2 regions of the Bacillus pumilus genome follow, and region 1 is predicted to be linked to the other one. Evidence: riboswitches for the same ligand, from Rfam matches in the RefSeq annotation. Region 1 holds a riboswitch; the other holds the start of a gene.
What was found. Region 1 has a riboswitch for glycine ahead of gcvT (glycine cleavage system aminomethyltransferase GcvT). Riboswitches for the same ligand answer to the same signal wherever they lie in the genome.
Positions count from the first base shown of each region.

Region 2: it holds a riboswitch for glycine, as region 1 does, so the genes downstream of both, CKW02_RS19565 (amino acid permease) here and gcvT (glycine cleavage system aminomethyltransferase GcvT) in region 1, are expected to answer to the same signal.

Region 1 covers NZ_LT906438.1:2,211,664-2,221,724, reverse strand. Annotated here, with positions in the region: gene sipW (signal peptidase I SipW) at 9-581, shown strand; gene tasA (biofilm matrix protein TasA) at 639-1,439, shown strand; gene sinR (transcriptional regulator SinR) at 1,493-1,843, opposite strand; gene CKW02_RS11315 (anti-repressor SinI family protein) at 1,877-2,041, opposite strand; gene CKW02_RS11310 (YqhG family protein) at 2,224-3,021, opposite strand; gene CKW02_RS11305 (DEAD/DEAH box helicase) at 3,036-4,706, opposite strand; glycine riboswitch at 4,957-5,064, shown strand; glycine riboswitch at 5,068-5,164, shown strand; gene gcvT (glycine cleavage system aminomethyltransferase GcvT) at 5,269-6,366, shown strand; gene gcvPA (aminomethyl-transferring glycine dehydrogenase subunit GcvPA) at 6,383-7,729, shown strand; gene gcvPB (aminomethyl-transferring glycine dehydrogenase subunit GcvPB) at 7,722-9,179, shown strand; gene CKW02_RS11285 (rhodanese-like domain-containing protein) at 9,222-9,602, opposite strand; gene CKW02_RS11280 (lipoate--protein ligase family protein) at 9,823-10,061, shown strand, end outside.
Region 2 covers NZ_LT906438.1:3,746,186-3,756,246, forward strand. Annotated here, with positions in the region: gene CKW02_RS19545 (DUF4188 domain-containing protein) at 1-239, shown strand, start outside; gene CKW02_RS19550 (NUDIX hydrolase) at 251-874, opposite strand; gene CKW02_RS19555 (helix-turn-helix transcriptional regulator) at 1,046-1,252, shown strand; gene CKW02_RS19560 (DUF3169 family protein) at 1,249-1,929, shown strand; gene CKW02_RS19565 (amino acid permease) at 1,976-3,322, opposite strand; glycine riboswitch at 3,485-3,564, opposite strand; gene CKW02_RS19570 (LacI family DNA-binding transcriptional regulator) at 3,829-4,848, shown strand; gene CKW02_RS19575 (MFS transporter) at 5,289-6,470, shown strand; gene CKW02_RS19580 (shikimate 5-dehydrogenase) at 6,489-7,391, shown strand; gene CKW02_RS19585 (MFS transporter) at 7,634-8,827, opposite strand; gene CKW02_RS19590 (YxiF family protein) at 9,156-9,632, opposite strand; partial or broken gene CKW02_RS19595 (tRNA-Val4) at 9,771-10,061, opposite strand, start outside.

The DNA of each region.
Region 1 (10,061 bases):
AAGAGGTCATGAAGAAATGGATGAAGATGTCTGGAAGTATTCTTTATGTGGTGGTGTTCACGGTGATGATTGCATGTATTATTGTCGTATTGTCATCAAGAACTACAGGGGGAGATCCTCAAATTTTCGGTTATCAATTCAAGCAAGTATTATCTGGCTCAATGGAACCAGAATTTTCGACTGGCTCACTCATTGTCGTAAAAGAAGTGACTTCACCGGAGGCACTTAAAAAAGGGGATATTATCACATTTCAAACGAAGCAGGACCAGTCTTATGTGACCCACCGAATTGTTGGGGTGAAAGGAAAGGGAGCAAATAAAGCCTTTGAGACGAAAGGTGACCACAATATGTATCAGGACGGCACGCTAGTAAAAGCGGATCAGGTGGCTGCGCAGTATACGGGTGTGACCATTCCATATGCAGGAAAGCTTCTTTCGTATGCAGGGACTTCGGCTGGAACCGCGTTGCTGCTCATTATACCAGGTGTGATGCTGCTCGTTTATTCGACTCTTCATTTTGTAGGCGCTGCAAAACACCGAAGACACACGGCCGATTTACAGATGTCAGAGGAACAAGCTTAAATTTTCGTTTGTAACCTAATTAGGTTTCAATAAAACAATTTATTAGGGGGTTCATTCATGGCAAAGAAAAGATCAATTCGTTTAGGTGTATTATCAGGGGCTTTAGGCCTGGCATTAATTGGTGGGGGGACATGGGCGGCGTTTAACGATGTAGAAACGGCAAATGCGGTCTACTCGACAGGAGAGCTGGATTTATCTGCAAAAGAGAACTCCGGCGCCATCAACCTTTCAAACTTAAAACCTGGTGATCGCATCAAGAAAGAATTTAATTTTGAAAATAAAGGATCACTTGCGATCAATCAAGTGCTGATGAGTCTTGATTACAGCCAGTTTCAAGATGGAGCTTCCTCGAAAAATGGCGGTAAGAATACAGCTGAAGAATTTCTCAGTCAGTTTCAGGTGAGTGTTCTGACGGTTGGAGCCGAAGGTGGAAATGGTTATCCGAAAAATATTATCTTAGATGCTGCAAACCTGCTTGACTTGCATGAACTAACGGCAAAACAGGATCAGACTGCATTTGAAAAGCTTCGTCATGCCGTCGATGAGAAGTTTTTACATGAAAGTGGGAAGATTAATGTAGCAACTGTTGATGGAACAGTGGCTCCAGAGTATGACGGCATACCAAAGAACCCGTTTGATTACGATAAAATGGAAATGATCATTGAATTTGTCAATGACCAGACGAAGGATAAAGCTGGTCACTATATCCAAAATAAATACCAAGGCGATGCGATTCAAATTGATCTTTCCTTCGAAGCGACTCAGTGGAATGGTTTAACGATCAATCCCAAAAAGCATACGGATGAAAAAGGCTACGTGAAAGAAAACGAAAAAGCACACAGCGAAGATAAAAAATAAAGTCAGTCTTTAGACTGATATCAAGTTCTGCATAGCAATTGGAGGAGTATGCGCTAAAATGTGCGCTTTACTCCTCTTCTTGCTTTTTTTCTCCAGATTTGATAATCTAAAAATTCACGAAATTGCTTTTTCGAAACCCCTGATGTCATTGCATCTCGAACTAGTTTTTCCCATTCACTATCTAATTGACCATCGTATTCGGTTTCATCTTTTTCGTGTAACAGTGTATGAACCGAGACGTCCAGAACAGCGGAGACTTTTTCAAGAAATTGAATGGAGGGGTTTGTTTGCAAGTTTCTTTCTATTGAGCTTAAATAAGACTTCGCTACCCCAGCCTTTTCGGCCAGTTCTGATAGTGAGTAGCCTTTTTCATTGCGGTATTGTTTAATACGCTGGCCAATCAATGTCATCACCTTCCTTTCGATATTATAGCACATTCAGAAAGGTTTGATAGAATGACTTCTTACCAGAGGGTGAGACTCAGAGGACTTTTCACTTGATTTGAGGAATTGACGGACTTCTTCTACTGTTAGCCCTGCTTTACGAGCTTCAAGTAATAATTGAACCCATTCACTGTCTAATATGTTCGTTTTCTTTTCCATACAAATACCCTCCTAAAATACTGAATCATGTATTTCAGGCACTTAACGCATGAAATGGAAAGACACAGGTGGTAAGACCTCATAGTTTGCTTGCGTCATTTTTCCGCCCAATACAAACAGACAAACGTTGCTTTTGGCTGATCGAAAATTGTACGTCACATGAAAGGGAGGGGACCTATAGGTCAACCTCCTCTTTTTTGCTGTAAGTAAAAAAGTCCGCCATTTTCAATCGTTAGACTGATTTTTGGTTCGTATAAAGTTTTGAGTGCTTGTCTTTCTATTTCATATTCTACAGACGTGTCTGAAGTCCCTTCATAAAATTGGTTTAAAAGTTCAGTGTCTTCTTTCCATTTTTGAACAGCTCTTACCGCCCAATCATCTGGTTCCTCATGGGCGTAATGCTCCATTAAACTGTAGAGCCGTTTGACGCCGCTTTCTGGCTTGATCATTGTACTCATCGTAAAGCAGTAATCGGGAATTTGAGATGACAGCTCACGGGTTTCCAGCTTTTCTTGAAATTGTTCAACGACTTCTCCGCGTATTAGATGAAGTCCTAGTGATAAAAGCTTATCCTTCTTTCGATCTGCGAGATAAGAAATTTTCACATTGAGACCAAGCCAGGGCTCGAGTGCGATCTGGTTGGCCATGAGAGGGGTGACTCGTTCATAGAGACGGATAAATCGGCCCTGCTGTTTGACAGCTTCGAAAATTTGAAATAAACGAGGGGAGCCGAAGTGGATAAATTCACCCTCAATGGTATCATCCACTTTTTTTTGATCGGTGATGAGGGTCAATTGCCGCGGCTCCGGAACACCACCAGTTTTTTCAAGCCAGTGCCAATAAAAAGGGCGGTTCATAATCAATTTATCCATATCGATGGTTAGTTGTACGGTCATATGTCCAGCACTTTCTTCTAGTATGTCGCATTGATTTGCCTGAAAGAAACGGAGAAGAAAGGTATGTATGTCACGCTGCTTCATTGATCAACTCTCCTTTATGAGCCTTGCTGTCTTTTTTCTAAAAGCGGTGTTTTTGCTTCTGTTAAATAGGAAGCAAACTGAGTTAATTTCTTTTTCATGTCACCGTCTGATTCGTGCTGAAAGAGAATCTGATGCAGTTCTGATTCGGCATCTTTGATATCGATTCGCGTTAAAATATCATCTAGATCGCCAATGACGTTTTCAAACAGCTGAATTTTTTCATATAAAAGCTTTAAGATGTGTTCCTCAACGGTACCGTTAGTTGCCATATTGTAAATGTGGACATCTCGCTCTTGTCCAAGGCGGTGGATACGTCCAATCCGCTGTTCTAAACGCATCGGGTTCCACGGAAGATCGTAGTTGATGATTTGGTTACAAAACTGAAGGTTGATTCCTTCGCCGCCGGCTTCTGTAGCAATTAACACTTGCGCCCGTTCTCTAAATAAATCTTTCATCCAATCCTTTTTGCCCCGCTTAAAGCCGCCCCGAAAAGGAACGGAGCTGATGCCATTTTGCTGAAGAAACCATTGTAAATAAATTTGTGTCGCGCGGTATTTGGTGAAAATAATGACTTTTTCATTTAACTGTTGAATAAGCCTAACGACTTCAAGCGCCTTTGTGTTTTGCTGCACTTGATTGATTTTCTCCATAATTTGCGCTATAGCAGAGGATCCAAGGATATGTTTTTCATCTTCCTGCATTTTTTTAATTGTCATATAGACCGCCTCGCGACTTGAACAGCATTCTCGTTCCAAGGTCATGATGGAAAACATGTGTTTAGTATAGGACGGGTTCTCTTTCAGCTTGCAGATTTCATCATATAATGCTTGTTCCGTCGGAGAGAAATCAATGGAAATCGTTTTGACATGCCGTTTTGTCCACTCAATGCCCGTGTCTTGCCTTCGGTTACGAATCATCACTTTATTCACAAGCTGTTTTAAACGATCATGGTCTTCTAGCTGTAAATCCTTTTTGGCAAAGACATCTTTAAACTGATGTTCATTCCCTAGGTGACCTGGCTTCAGAAGGGAGACAAGATTAAATATTTCTCCAATACGGTTTTGGATAGGCGTCGCTGTCAGCAGCAAGCAGAATTTCTTATTTAGATTTCTCACAAATTCATAGTTTTTCGTTTTATTGTTTTTCAGTTTGTGTGCTTCATCAATAATGACCATATCGTAGGCAATGGATAAAATAGTGTCTCGATGCGGCTGCCTTTTGGCTGTATCAATGGAGGAAACCACGACGTCACACTGCTCCCACACGTAGCTCTTTTTTTGTTCGACAGCATCAATATAAAATTTCGTCCGCAGCTCCTGTACCCATTGAGATACGAGAGAGGCGGGGACGAGTATGAGAATTTTTTTGGCAAGTCCACGAATCATGTATTCTTTGATAATAAGTCCTGCTTCTACGGTTTTTCCAAGTCCCACTTCATCTGCTAAAATGGCTTTTCCGTTCATCTCTTCTACGACTCTTCTGGCTACTTCAAGCTGATGTTTTAAAGGCGTGAATGCAGGCAGATGGGCAGGAGCTTGCAGTCCTTCAAATGAATCAATGGCTGTGACTTTTTGGACCTGCGTCGCTAAACGGTACATTTCCCAGTTCGCCCAGGGGCCGTCTGCTGCAAGCCGCTGCTGAAATTCACTTGCCCAATCCTGATCAAAAATCGTTTGAATATTCAATGTGGTCGCCTGCCTTTCTAGTAGGTTGGGGATAAAATTGTTCTGTATTTAAACGCTTCATTTTTTAAGAGGTCTTGAAAAGACTAGATATTTGAATAAAAGCGAACGATAATGAATGGTTGTTTAAAAAATGTTAATGATTTTTCTGTTGCTCTTCATCCGTTTCTAATGGTAGGATGTTGGTAAGTGATCTAGCAAATAAGTCACCCATTTTGATAGTATGTCCAATAAATGTGAAGAATATGAGCGGATGATGGTATGGGGAGAGACTTGGCGGTTATTTAGCACTGGCAGGCGCCGAAGGAGCAAGCTGATTCGTTTCAGTGAATCTCTCAGGCAAAAGTACTCTTACCGGACGCAACTCTGGAGAGTGTTTGCTCATCGTTTTTTTAGCAAACCACCAAAGGGGAAAACGCACAATGATGTTGTGCTGTAAACTTTCAGGTGCAAGGACAGAGACTTCTTTTTGATAAAAGGGAGCGCTCTGTCCTTTTTTGCTGTGATTTTTTTCTGAAAATTCAGCTTGTGATCTGCACTGAAAGAAAAAAGGGGGAAACGATTGATGTTGAAACGAACACCGCTTTTTCATGCGTATGAAACGTTTGGCGCAAAAACCATTGACTTCGGGGGCTGGGAATTACCTGTCCAATTTTCTTCCATTAAAGAAGAGCACGAAGCTGTTCGAACAAAGGCAGGGCTTTTTGATGTGTCTCACATGGGTGAGGTGGAAATCAAAGGTCAAGATGCCCTTCCTTTTTTACAAAGGTTATTAACCAATGATGTGTCTAAGCTGACAGACGGCAAGGCACTATATACAGCCATGTGCTATGAAGATGGCGGGACAGTGGATGATCTGCTCGTCTACCAAAAAGAAAAGAACGATTATTTGCTTGTCATTAATGCATCAAATATCGAAAAAGATGTGGAGTGGCTGCTTCAGCATCAAGGTGAGAACGACGTATTGATCCAAAATGTCTCTGATCAAATCGCCTTGCTAGCCCTTCAAGGACCTCTTGCCGCTGACATCATGAAAGATGTGGCGGATGAAGAAGTGACATCGCTCAAGCCATTTACATTTTTATCAAGAGCTGAGGTTGCTCAAAAAGAGGTGCTTGTTTCAAGAACTGGCTACACAGGAGAAGACGGCTTTGAAATCTATTGCCAGTCAGAAGATGCGGTCCACATTTGGTCGGCTTTATTAAAAGCAGGCGCACCAAAAGGATTAATACCGTGCGGGCTCGGTGCACGTGACACCTTGAGATTTGAAGCAAGACTTCCGCTTTATGGGCAGGAGCTATCAAAGGATATCTCTCCATTAGAAGGCGGGATTGGCTTTGCTGTCAAAACGGATAAAGAAGCCAATTTTATTGGCAAAGAAGCGCTCAAGAAGCAAAAAGAAGAAGGGCCGAAGCGAAAGCTTGTCGGCATTGAAATGATAGATAAAGGGATTCCGCGCACAGACTATCCGGTCTTTTCAGGAGAAAAGCAGATTGGGGTAGTCACAACGGGCACACAGTCCCCAACATTAAAGAAAAATGTCGGGCTTGCTTTAATTGAATCTTCTCAGGCGCAGCTTGGAACAGAGATAGAAGTACAAGTTCGCAAAAAACGTCTAAAAGCGAAAATCGTCGCAACACCATTTTATAAAAGAGCCAAATAACGAGGGGGAATAGAGGATGAAGCATAGGTATTTGCCGCAAACCGAGCAAGATCAAAAAGAAATGCTGGATGTCATCGGCGTTCAGTCGATTGATGAGCTTTTTTCAGATATCCCAGAAAAAGTGAGATTTAAAGGAGCATACAACATTAAAGCAGCCGCATCTGAAACAGAGCTTGTAAGGGAATTATCCCGATTAGCTGCAAAGAATAAAGATACGGTCTCCTATGCATCGTTTCTTGGTGCCGGTGTATATGATCATTACCAGCCTGTCATTGTGGATCATGTCATCTCACGTTCTGAATTTTATACAGCATACACACCTTATCAGCCGGAGATTTCGCAAGGTGAACTACAAGCCATTTTTGAATTTCAAACAATGATTGCTGAGCTGACAGGTATGGATCTTGCTAACTCCTCGATGTATGATGGCGGGACAGCATTAGCTGAAGCGGCAATGCTAGCTGCTGGACATACAAAAAAGAAAAAAGTGGTTGTTTCTGAAACGGTTCACCCTGAAGCAAGAGCCGTGCTAAAAACATACGCCAAAGGACAGCACATCGAAGTTGTTGAAGTGCCTGCGAAAAAAGGGCAGACGGACCTAGCAGCATTAGAAAAGGCTGTCTGCGAAGATACAGCAGCAGTTCTTGTGCAATATCCAAACTTTTTTGGTGTCGTCGAACCGTTAAAAGACATTGAACCTATTGCGCATAAAGGGAAAAGTCTGTTCGTTGTCTCTAGTAATCCACTTGCACTCGGGTTACTGACGCCGCCAGGAAAACTTGGAGCAGACATTGTCGTTGGTGATGCACAGCCGTTTGGTATTCCAGCAGCGTTTGGCGGGCCGCATTGCGGATATTTTGCTGTGACGAAAAAGTTGATGCGAAAAGTGCCAGGTCGTTTAGTCGGGCAGACAGAAGACGAAAATGGTGTTCGTGGGTTTGTACTAACCCTTCAAGCGCGTGAGCAGCATATTCGGAGAGATAAAGCGACGTCCAATATTTGTTCGAATCAGGCATTAAATGCATTAGCCGCTTCCGTTGCCATGACAGCACTCGGAAAAACAGGCATCAAAGACATTGCGTATCAAAACGTACAAAAAGCCCACTATGCGAAGACGCAGGCAAAAGCATATGGACTGCTTGCTGATGTAGAAGGGGCCCATTTCAATGAATTTGTCATCAAATTACAAGAACCTGTAAAAGAAGCCAATAAACGATTGCTTGAAAAAGGAATCATCGGCGGCTATGACTTAGGGAGAGACTTCCCAGAGCTTCAACATCACATGCTTGTCGCCGTGACAGAGCTAAGAACGAAAGAAGAAATTGATACGTTCATGAAGGAATTGGGGGATCGCCATGAATAAACAAGATCAGCCGCTTATTTTTGAATTATCCAAAGAAGGAAGAATTGGTTATAGCCTGCCTGATTTAGATGTACCTGAACAGGAGATCCCAGCTTTATTTGATGACACGTATATCCGTCATGATGATGCTGAGCTTCCTGAAGTATCTGAGCTTGATATTATGCGTCATTATACAGCATTATCAAGACGTAATCACGGGGTCGATTCCGGATTTTATCCTCTTGGCTCTTGTACAATGAAATATAATCCAAAGATTAATGAAAAGGTTGCACGCCTTGCAGGCTTCGCGCAAGTCCATCCACTACAAGAGGCAGACACTGTGCAGGGAGCATTAGAATTGCTGTATGATCTAGGTGATCATCTTGAAGAAATTACGGGGATGGACGCTGTGACATTACAGCCTGCGGCAGGGGCACACGGGGAATGGACAGGACTCATGATGATCCGTGCGTACCATGAAGCAAGAGGAGATCATAAACGAACAAAAGTCATTGTGCCGGATTCTGCTCATGGAACGAACCCAGCATCTGCGACAGTGGCTGGGTTTGAAACCATTACCGTCGCATCTGATGAGAATGGGCTTGTTGATTTAGAGGACCTGCGCCGTGTTGTCAATGAAGAAACTGCGGCTTTAATGCTGACGAATCCGAATACACTCGGCCTATTCGAAGAAAATATTTTAGAAATGGCTGAAGTCGTTCACGGAGCTGGTGGCAAGCTTTATTATGATGGAGCGAACTTGAATGCCGTTTTGAGCAGAGCAAGACCGGGGGATATGGGATTTGATGTCGTTCACTTAAATCTTCATAAAACCTTTACAGGTCCACATGGAGGCGGAGGCCCTGGTTCAGGTCCTGTAGGCGTAAAAAAGGATTTGATTCCGTACTTGCCAAAGCCGGTGCTTGTGAAGAAAGAAGGCCGCTTTTACTTCGATGATGATCGACCAGAATCAATTGGCCGAGTGAAGCCGTTCTATGGTAACTTCGGCATTAACGTCAGAGCATATGCGTATATTCGCTCTATGGGCCCAGACGGCTTAAAGGCTGTCACTGATAATGCCGTGTTAAATGCGAACTATATGATGCGCCGCTTAAGTACTCATTTCGATTTGCCATTTGACCGTCACTGTAAGCATGAATTTGTCCTTTCAGGTAAACGTCAGAAAAAATTAGGTGTACGCACACTGGATATTGCCAAGCGATTACTTGATTTTGGCTATCATCCGCCAACGATCTACTTCCCGCTCAATGTAGAGGAATGCATCATGATTGAACCAACTGAAACAGAATCAAAAGAAACACTTGATGCCTTTATCGAAGCGATGATTCAGATTGCAAAAGAAGCGGAAGAGAATCCAGAAGTCGTGCAGGAAGCGCCGCATACAACGGTCGTCAAACGAATGGACGAAACAAAGGCTGCCCGGAATCCAGTTCTCGTTTTTGAAAGATAAAGAAAAAAGACTCAGGGGATCATGCTCCCAGAGTCTTTTTTGTTAGTTCTTCGTTTTAATGCGGCCGCCCCATTTTTTAAAGCCGCCTTTTAAATTATAAATCTCACGACAGCCGTTTTTACGTAACGTTTGCGCTGCTTTTCCGCTTCTCAAATTGTTTTGGCAATAAAGATAAACAGGCTTGTCAGGACGAATTTCATTTTTGCGCTGCTTTAGCTGGGAAAGGGGGATGTTTCTTGCCCCTAAAATATGTCCGCCATCAAACTCATTTGGCTCTCTCACATCAATGAGTTGAGCTTTGCGGTAACCTTTAATAAATTCTTCTTCCGTCAGCGTTTTCATAATACGCTGCTGATAAATGTAGCTGCCGACAGAATAAAGAACGAAAAGTCCACAAAGTGAGAGGACGATATAGTTGAACATTGACAATACAACTCGACTCCTTCTTGAGCATCAGCACAGTGGCCTGTCTGATGGTACGTTTTAGACAAATACTATTATAGTAAAGCAAAAGAAACTTGTCATCATAAATGGTAAGAATTATTTTCAATTCGTTCCCTATTTGATAGACTGATGGAGAGAGAATATCGGTGGTCATGACCATCATCTAACATTGACTACGTAAAAGAGAAGGGATTTTTATATGCAAAAAGAGAAATGGTGTTTCATTGATACAGGAAATCAAGACCCTGCCTTTAACATGGCAATGGATGAAGCCTTGCTTTATTGGCATAGTGAGAAGCTGATCCCGCCTGTCATCCGCTTTTATGGATGGAATCCTGCGACATTGTCTGTTGGGTATTTTCAGCATGTTGAAAAAGAAATTAACATGGAAGCAGTCGAGCGCTATGGCCTTGGGTTTGTCCGCAGACCAACTGGAGG
Region 2 (10,061 bases), 1.5 Mb from region 1:
ACCTTCTGGCTTATGCGAAGATGGAAAAACATTTGGCGGCTTGGAAGAACTTCCATCAGAGGGCTCAGAACAATGACGCAGTGGGTATTTATCATGAAACCTATCAAATTCAAGCCGGCTCGTATGAATCTGTCTATGTGAATATGCCTTCCTATGGACTGAGCCAAGCGAGAGCGCCTATTCCAATTGGTAAAGGAAAACAAACAGCGAAAGAACGGCTGAAAACAACAAATTCCTAGAGAGCGAATCTCTAGGAATTTCTTTTTGCAACGGTCACAAAATGCTTTAATATGCGGGCTGTTAATCCCCAAATGGTGTAGTTTTCATAATCATAAAACCATTCCTCTATCGAACGGCTTCCCCAGCGGTACTTCTCACCATTCATGATTTTTTCATAAGGGAAATCCTCAGCAGGAGTTGGCTGAACGGATACATGATGTAGGTACGGCTCATATTGACTTAGCCATGATAGAGGCACAGTAAAGGTCTCTTCTACTTCTTCTTGATTGAAGGAGTGTTTCACTTTTTGTTCATCAATGATCCCGACATATGGGTAGACCACGAAGGATGGAGACGCAATGTAAGGACTAAGCTGTCCAAGAATCTCCACCGATTCTGGCGGAATGCCCAGCTCTTCATGTGTTTCTCGCAATGCAGCTTCCTGTGCTGTTTCGCTGCCGTCGAGTTTGCCACCTGGGAAGCTAATATCTCCCGGCTGTTTTCTCATGATGAGCGATCGCACCTCAAATAAAATATGCCATTCTCCGTTTACTTGCACCAAAGGGACAAGGACTGCAGCTTTGAACGCTGTTTCTTCTCCAATAAATAACGGTTGAGATTGATGTAAGTCATTTTTTAATTGGTCAATGAACACGGGCATCACCTATTTTCTGTTTCTCTTTCTTTTAGCGTATCATGGTTCACCTTTTGAAGAAAGATGATCTTATCTGACAATTATTTTTATCAAATTGACAACTTTACTTGTCAATTTGAATAACATGTTTTACAATCAAAGAAAGATTCAGATCAAAATTGAGGTGACAGAATGAAAAATCGGCTAAAAGAGCTTCGTGCACGTGATGGTTTGAACCAAACTGAGCTTGCCAAGCGTGCAAAGGTTTCTCGTCAGACCATCAGCTTAATGGAACGCGATGAATTAATGCCGTCTCTCTTGCTCGCTGTTAAGCTTTCACGAATTTTTCAGGAACCCATTGAACGTATTTTTCTATTCGAGGAGGATGAACTATCATGAAAACTGTATACAAACTGCTCTCAGGTGCTCTCCTTGGCTTTCTCGGCGCTTACTGTCTGCTGGCTGCCGAATTTGAAATGACACTTCTTGATATTGCATTCGAAGCGACACTTGTCATCAGTGGATTGACGATTGTATTGATTGTTTATTGTTTTTCAGGGATTTCACGTATGAAGAAAAGAGTATCTCTTTCGGTATCTGGAGATGAAGAGGATGAACTCGAAGCAAAACAGTATCGCACCTTTACTGATTCGACTTTATCCAATACGGTGAGTACCATTTTGTCCATAATTGCCACCGGTATGGCTATCGTTACCGAACAGCCTATTTGGCTGATTCTCGTCAATGTTGCTTTATTTATCGTCACCATTATCAGTTCTTATGTAGCGATATCCGTTCTACAACTTGTCTACCCTAATCGCAATCTCCCAAGCCCGTCTGACAAAGATTATAGTAAAAAGCTGCTCGCTATTTCTGACGAAGGTGAAAAGCATGTGATGCTTGGCGGACTGTTTCACACGTATCAAATGATGAACATCTTATTGACCAGTGCCATGTTTATTCTGATTGTGTATTCCCTTGGAGCCAATCACTCTCAACTCTTCTCAATCATCGTGATTGGACTTGTTTTAATCATTTTGAATGCAAATTATATGTTCAGGATTAGAAATCGTTAAATGAACAAAAGCACAGCCCAATGCAAAGGCTGTGCTTTTCCGTCCATTATGATGCACGGCGTTTCTTTCGTGCATAAATCAATAATAAGAAACCAAACCAAACCGGTGTTAACAAGAGCGCCGGGCGTGTTGCATCCGCAAACAGCATGATCACAAGAATGGCAGCAAAAAGGACAAGAACACAAATGTTTACAAATGGTGTGAACGGTGCTTTAAAGGTAGATGCTGCATGCAGTTCAGGCTTTGTTTTTTTATATTTCAAATGGCAAATTAAAATAATACTCCATACCCAAATGAAACAAATGGCACTGATGGTTGTGACAATACCAAAGGCTTGCTCTGGAATCAGCTTGCTTAAAAGAGCACCGACCGATACCACAATTGTTGAAACGAATAGTGCATTACTTGGAACAGCGTGCTTATTCAGACGTCCAAAGGAAGATGGGCCCTGTTTTTGATGACTGAGATTATACAAAATTCGGCTCGTCGAGAACATACCGCTATTACAAGCCGAAGCCGCAGACGTCAAGACAACAAAATTAATGAGTCCCGCTGCTACTGGAATTCCAATCAGCCCAAAGGTTTTTACAAAAGGACTTTCTGATGCACTGAGCTCAGTCCATGGGTTGATACATAGTAAAACAAAGATCGCTCCCACATAGAAAAATAGAATTCTTAATGGAATTTTATTAATCGCAGACGGGATGTTTTTTTGTGGATTGGCTGTTTCTGCTGCGGACACACCGACCAGTTCCACTCCCACATACGCAAAGATGACCATTTGGAATGACAGTAAGAAGCCTGTGACACCATGCGGGAATAGTCCGCCGTGTGACCAAAGATTCGTTACCGTCACCGGTCCTGCATCTGTTTGAAAACCAATGATTAAAAGGACAATTCCAACGCCGATCAATAATAGAATCGTAATCACTTTAATAAGTGCAAACCAGAATTCCATTTCTCCGAAAAGCTTCACCGTTAATAAATTAAACCCTAGTAAAATCAACAAACAAATGATGGCAGGAATCCATTGCGGGATATCAAACCAATACTGCACATACACTCCGACAGCAATAACATCCGCCATCGCGGTCATAATCCAGCAAAACCAATACGTCCACCCTGTCACAAAGGATGCCCACGGACCAAGGTAGTCCTCTGCAATATCGGTTAATGACTGATAGCCTGTCTTCGATAAGAGCAGTTCACCAAGTGCCCTCATGACAAAAAAGATCGCCATCCCGACAATTAAATAAGCAAAAATGATCGATGGACCTGCCAATTGAATGGCCTTTCCAGAGCCTAAAAATAGCCCAGTTCCAATGGTTCCGCCAATTGCAATCAACTGAACATGGCGGTTTGATAAATCTCGTTTCAATTCTTGTTGTTCCAATGCTAACGCCCTCCTACGACACGATCTTATACTGAAATAATGAACTCTCAAAAAGTCCATAAAAAAAGAGATTGGATGCGCTCCAATCTCTCGGTCATAAAAGAATAGCAAAATAGCGAAAAGCAATACACGGCGTCATCCATGCACTACAAATACAATATTTCGTACTCTTCTGTCCTTTTGCCTGAGATTGTGAACCCTTCGGCGCCGCACATTCATGCGGTCTCTCCAGAAGCTGCTCCTGCCATAGTGTGACCCACAGCATTCATAGCCTTCGTTATTTAATTAAAATGTTGCTATTTCTGAATAATTTCATATTTTACGCCTCTAAAAGAAAGCTGTCAATGGAAATCTTTTATGATTGACGGTGGTAGCCATATAACTTCACTTCATCAATCCCTCTTGATTCATGTATAATAAATCAAAAGATGTTCGGCTCGTTTGCTGGAGAAATCCCTCTTGATCAAGAACAAAGTTAGGAAATCCATGGAAGTTGGTGAAAACAAATGAAAAAAATGAACAAACAGCGTGTCACATTACAGGAAGTCGCCAAGCATGCCGGTGTTTCGACTTCAACGGCATCACTTGTTGTTCGAAATAATCCTAGAATCTCTGAAGCCACTCGAAAAAAAGTACTGCAATCCATGGAGGACTTAGGATACGTATACGACCGCGTTGCTGCCAACATGCGGTCAAAAAGCTCAAATATCGTTGGTGTGATTGTCACGGATATTTCTAACACCTTTATTTCTGAGTTTTTAATTGGCGTGCAAACCACGCTTGAATCACTAGGCTATACTGTTTTACTTGGTACGACCTTTGACAGTGTCGATAAACAGGAGCGGCTCATTTCCACAATGGTAGAGCACCGAGTGGGCGGGATTATTTTAAACCCAGCTTCAAAAAGCTCTGCACGAACGGTCAAACAATTAAATCAAATTCGCACCCCAAAAGTACTGGCAAATCGTGAATTATCAGATGTGCAATGTGACTATGTCGGCGTTGATTATGAACAAGGTGCTTGGATGGCGATTCGTCATCTTCTTCAAAAGGGACATCGGCGTATCGCCTTCTTAGGCGGCATCAAGACCTCATCGACTTGGATTGAGCGGATGAAAGGTTTCAAAAAAGCCCATGACGAAGAAAATCTGATGATTGATGATTCTCTTATTATTGACATAGAACCTACTCGTGAAGGCGGGAAAGAAGCGCTTGCCCAAGTGATTGATCAGCCTGAGCCTCCTACTGCTATTTTTTGTTTTAGTGATCTAGTCGCATTTGGGGTCATTCAAGAACTATCAGCTCGTGACATTAAGCCTGGTGAAGATATCGATGTGGTTGGATTCGATAATGTTCCTGAAGCGGAGATGTACCATCCGCCGCTCACCACTGTTTCCTCCTTCCCCCGATCCATCGGGGTAAAAGCAGCGAACCTTTTATATCATAAAATGAACGAACAGGATGAAGAGCTGCAGAGATTGATATTAAAGCCTCAACTTCATATTAGAGAAACCGCTCCCTCATGATGAAAAAGAGAATTGCATGCAGCAATTCTCTTTTTTTATTGATCAAGTCAACTATTTCTTTGTTTCATTTTTATTTTTTTAAATCACAAAGTCATAAACTTGACACATTTAAAACACAGGAGTATATTTATCTCGTTGCTTCTTTTAGTATATCGTTATACCTATTTCAGAGTATCGTTTTTTTAATCAACATCAGTTAAAAGTGGAATTTTCTGATTCTGATCAAATTATGAAGATTTACTTTCTTATCAATTCTATTTTTATTTTTAGGTTTTAGTAGAACGATGTACTTAATTGAAAAACAGATGAATATTCATTATTTTTTTCATCAATTACACAAGGGGTGTTGTGATGGGCATCATATTATTTACTTTTAAGGAAATAACAAAGGGTATACAAGAATTTGACCCTAAAGGGGTTTCAAATATAGGAGTGGGAACATGAAAAATCCTTATATTAAATCGTCTGTTGGCATGTATTTAAACTACTTCATGCTCGGCATGATCAATATTATTGTAGCTTCCAACATGGACAGCTTATCTGAACGCTACCATGTGGATATTCCGAAAATCAGCTTGCTTGTATCGGCGATCGGAATTGGTAAACTGGTTGCTCTCTTTTTCTCAGGCCGGTTAGCCGACCGCTGGGGACGTAAGCCTGTCATTATTACAGGAAACTTTCTTTACTTATTATTCTTAATCGGTATTCCAACGACAACGAGTTATACACTAGCATTTATCTTTGCGATTTCTGCTGGGATTGCAAACTCGTTACTTGATTCGGGAACATATCCTGCTTTGACAGAATCGTTTCCTAAAAAGGCAAGTTCAGCTTCTGTTTTAGTGAAGGCGTCCGTTTCAATTGGAGCGACTGTTCTTCCATTTATCCTGGCATTCCTTATTGCACATGACATCTTCTGGGGCTGGGCGTTCTTTGGACTAGGGCTTCTTTATTTGCTTGTTGGGATTTACTTAATCTTTATGCCGTTCCCGAACCATAAGCAAGTCTCTTCACAAGGTGACCTTCCAGTACAGGAACAAATGAAGGAAGAACCTAAAATGCTTGGTGAAGGCTTAGCTGTTGTACTCATGGGGTTCACGTCAACTGCATTGTTTGTCGTATGGCAGACATGGCTTCCGCAGCTCGGGTTAAAATTAATCGGACTTGGCACAGAACAAGCCACACAGCTTCTATCTTATTTTAGTATCGGTGCACTGGTGTCTGTTCTCTTGCTGTCGATCGTCTTAGATAAATTCATTTCACCTATTATGGTGGCAATTATTTATCCAATTGGAGCATTCCTTGCGATGCTTTCATTATTTCAAATCGAAACATACAGCATTGTGATTGTCAGCACCTTTTTCTTAGGGCTATTTACAGCGGGAATCTTCCAGCTGGCGATGAGTATCATGATGAAACTATTCCCGACAAACAAAGCAACGGCTTCATCCTACGTCAACATTGCGGCAAGCTCCGCGTTTATTCTCGTGCCGCTCATTACAAGTGGGTTGGTCAGCACGTACGATATTAAAATGACGTTATTTTTCGATATGATCATTGCGGTTATGAGCGTATTGCTAGCGGTCTTTGTTCTTGGACGCATGAAAAAATTATTTAGATAATTAAAGGAGATGTCAATCATGACAAACATACATGAACGAAATATTGATGGGAAAACAAAATTAGTCGGTCTTCTTGCTACACCAATCGGGCACAGCCTTTCACCACGGATGCATAACCTTGGCTATACACTAACAGGGATCAACTATGCTTACCTCGCATTTGAAGTAGGGAATGATGAACTAGAAGCAGCCGTATACGGTATGAAAGCAATGGGGGCTGCTGGATTTAACGTCTCTATGCCGAACAAAATGAAAGTATTAGATTACTTAGATGAACTAGACGATTCTGCAAGATACACACGTGCAAGCAACACCGTTGTGAACAAGGATGGCAAGCTGATTGGCTACAACACAGATGGTCTTGGCTACGTGAGAAACTTGATTGAGCATGGCGTTGAATTAGCTGGACAAAAGGTCACACTCGTTGGCTCAGGCGGTGCCGCTACTCCGATTGCGATTCAGCTTGCACAATCTGGTATTCGTGAAATTAGTATTTTTGCTCGTAATGATCAATATTTTGTTCAAGCTGAAGAAAATGTGACGTACATCAACGAAGAAATGAAATCATTTGGTGTCAAAGCGAACATTTTCCCACTTGAAGACAAAGACGCGTTCCGCCGTGAAGTAGCAGAAAGTGCAATCTTAGCAAATGGGACAAGCCTTGGCATGAAACCACTAGATCAGCTCAGCATCATCGATGATACGCTTGATGTTCTGCGTGAAGATTTAATCGTGACAGATGTCGTATACAATCCGCAAAAAACAAAGCTCCTTGCTCAAGCACAGGAAGCTGGCGCAAAAACCATTAACGGTCTTGGCATGATGCTATGGCAAGGTGCACTTGCTTACAAACTCTTTACTGGTGAAGATATGCCAGTTGATCAAGTGAAACAGATTCTTTTTGAAAACGACCGTTTCTAATACAAAAGAAAGACGACTTCCTAAGCGGAGGTCGTCTTACATTATTGACAAAGGGCTAAAATGATCTTCATTTTAGCCCTTTGTCTTCTTTTCAGCGTGATAGAAAACCTTTGCAGTCTAGGAAGGGCGAGCACAGGAGCGGAGCGAATTTGACATTCGTGAGCACAGGAGCACAGCCCTGACAAAGAATGCGAGGGTTTGTCTACACGCTGAGACGACTTCCGGCGGAGGTCGTCTTTTTTTTAATCATGTACCATGATTTGGCGGTATCGATACAGGATATACAGTGCGCCGATAATGGCCGCAACAGCCACCACTGCATCGAACATAAAGATTTGTAAAATGGACAAGTGACTCTGAATTAAACCTGTTACGACCGGAATGACGATAGCCGACACACCGCCCGCTGTGGAGATAATTCCTGTCATCGTCCCTTTGTTTTTCCAGAAGAATTCAGCCATCACAGTTAACGTCAGCTGAAAAACTCCTGCTGTTGAAAATCCCAATACAAAAGCATTGACGGTTCCGATGACTGGGGATTTCACGACCAAGAGCACACAAATAGAAACAAGTGTAATGATTGGATAGATCAGCAGCACAGTGACCGGACGGACAAAACGGCGCAACAGAAATGCGAGCATCACGACAGACAGCAGCCCGCCCATGCTATAGTAACTAAGCAGTTTCACAGCACTGCCCGATGTCATCCCCAATATGGCCTCACCGTAAGTAGGAAGCCAAATTTGCGGCAACGCATATAGCCCATTTGACGTAAAGCTGATCACAATGAGTGCGATCCCTTCTCTCCAAAATGTAGGCTCTGTCGAGAAGCGCGGAAGTCCGTCATGCTCCGTTACCTGGACTTGCTCCACCTTGCGATGATTCGGAAATGGCAAGGTCCACAGCATCAAGACATTCACAAGATAGATCAGAGCAGGAACAAAAAATGCTATTCCATAAAACAAATCATGCTCTGCTAAAAAGAAAATCGCCAATGGCAAGATGGTTGCCCCAATTGATATAAAGGCCTTCACCATCACATTCGCAGATCCCGAGTTTTGCGGAAAAGCCTCCATTAATGCAGGATACGTCCCTGCATCCATCGCTGAATTCGCGACCCCTGCCAAAATCGCAAACGCAAACGCGATTTGGTAATTTGGAGACAACGGAATTCCGATGAGGAACACCGCCATCAGCACACCCGAAACCAAAATGACCGGCTTTCGCCCAAAACGATCTGACAGCACGCCCGATAAACCATACGTAAGCACCCTGCCAATGCCAAGCGCCGAAATCATATAACTAATTCCTGCACTATTGGTATCTAACTGTTTGATTAAAAATGGCATATTGGAAGCCAATATAATATTGACCATCCCTAATAAAAAATAATTGATATAAAGACTAGAAGCCGTTCTCACATACGGATTCCTCATCCTGACACACCCCTCAACACCATCGCAATGAAGTGATAAATAATGGTTACGCTTATAAGATCTCATATGTGAGGAAGAACAGCTTTGCAGCCTTCACGTTCATACATCTCATCATGTCATGCAGCTCACCGCTTACATGCCCTTCATGTATCAAGCATTTCTTCAATTTTTCACTGCTCTTATTTTATATGAATGTGAAAGGTAATGATAGTGAATTGCTTAAATTTGAGAGAAAATCATCGATCAAGCGTATGACTCCATCGTTAGAAAAAAAGAGTGGCTAATTCCACTCCCTAAATGATGTGTCAACTCTATTCATCGTTAATTATTATAACCCCCAAATACTTAGCTCATAATAATATTCCGTTCGCTCTATGCATAAACCAAAACGAAAATCCTCTGCGACTAAAAGAAAATCACCATATCCAGTTGAAAATTTCGTTTGCTCAAGAAGCTGATTTAAATGACTAAACACTTCATCCACATTCACTAAAAGGGCTTCAATTTCACGATCTCGAAAAAATAGTAATCTGCCTTGTGTAGGTGTTATTTTTACCTTTTTAACCATTTCCTTTAACATTTGTTCAGAATTCTCAATATGCTCTCGGTAGTGGTTTCCATGTATTTGAACTTTCTCTTCTCTTGATTGAAGGAAAGTAAAAACCTTTTGACAAAACAATTGATTTTCTTCGATATCTAAAAATGCGTTTTCTGGAAGTGTCATATAGCTTAATTCGTTCATTAAGTGCTTTCTTCTGCTTTTTCTTTTTAAGGTTTCGATTTTTGAGTTTCTGTTGTTATTCATAGATATCACCATTTTAGGGTTACCTTACTTTTTGTATTCAAACATCTTAAGATCTCTAATTAAACAAAAGCACTTGTAGCCTAAAGGACTAATCAAGTGCCTGAATCATTATTCTAATCGTCAATATGATATTTAACCTTAGGATATTTCTGGTATTTTCTCTTTCCAAATTAACAACAGCCTTATGAATTCTTTTGTTTCAATTTTATTTTCATGAGGTTCTTCAATTCTATAATGATGTTCAACGATTGTCTCTTCTCTTTTGATACTTGCACTGGTAGCATTCAATGTAATTTCAAAGTTTTCATAAACTCCATCTATAACATTTTGAATATATTCTATATACTCATCCACTTCTTCTGTTGAAATATCTTGGATAAAATCTGAGAAAATACTTATTTCTTCTGGGAGTATTATTGCTAAGTCAGT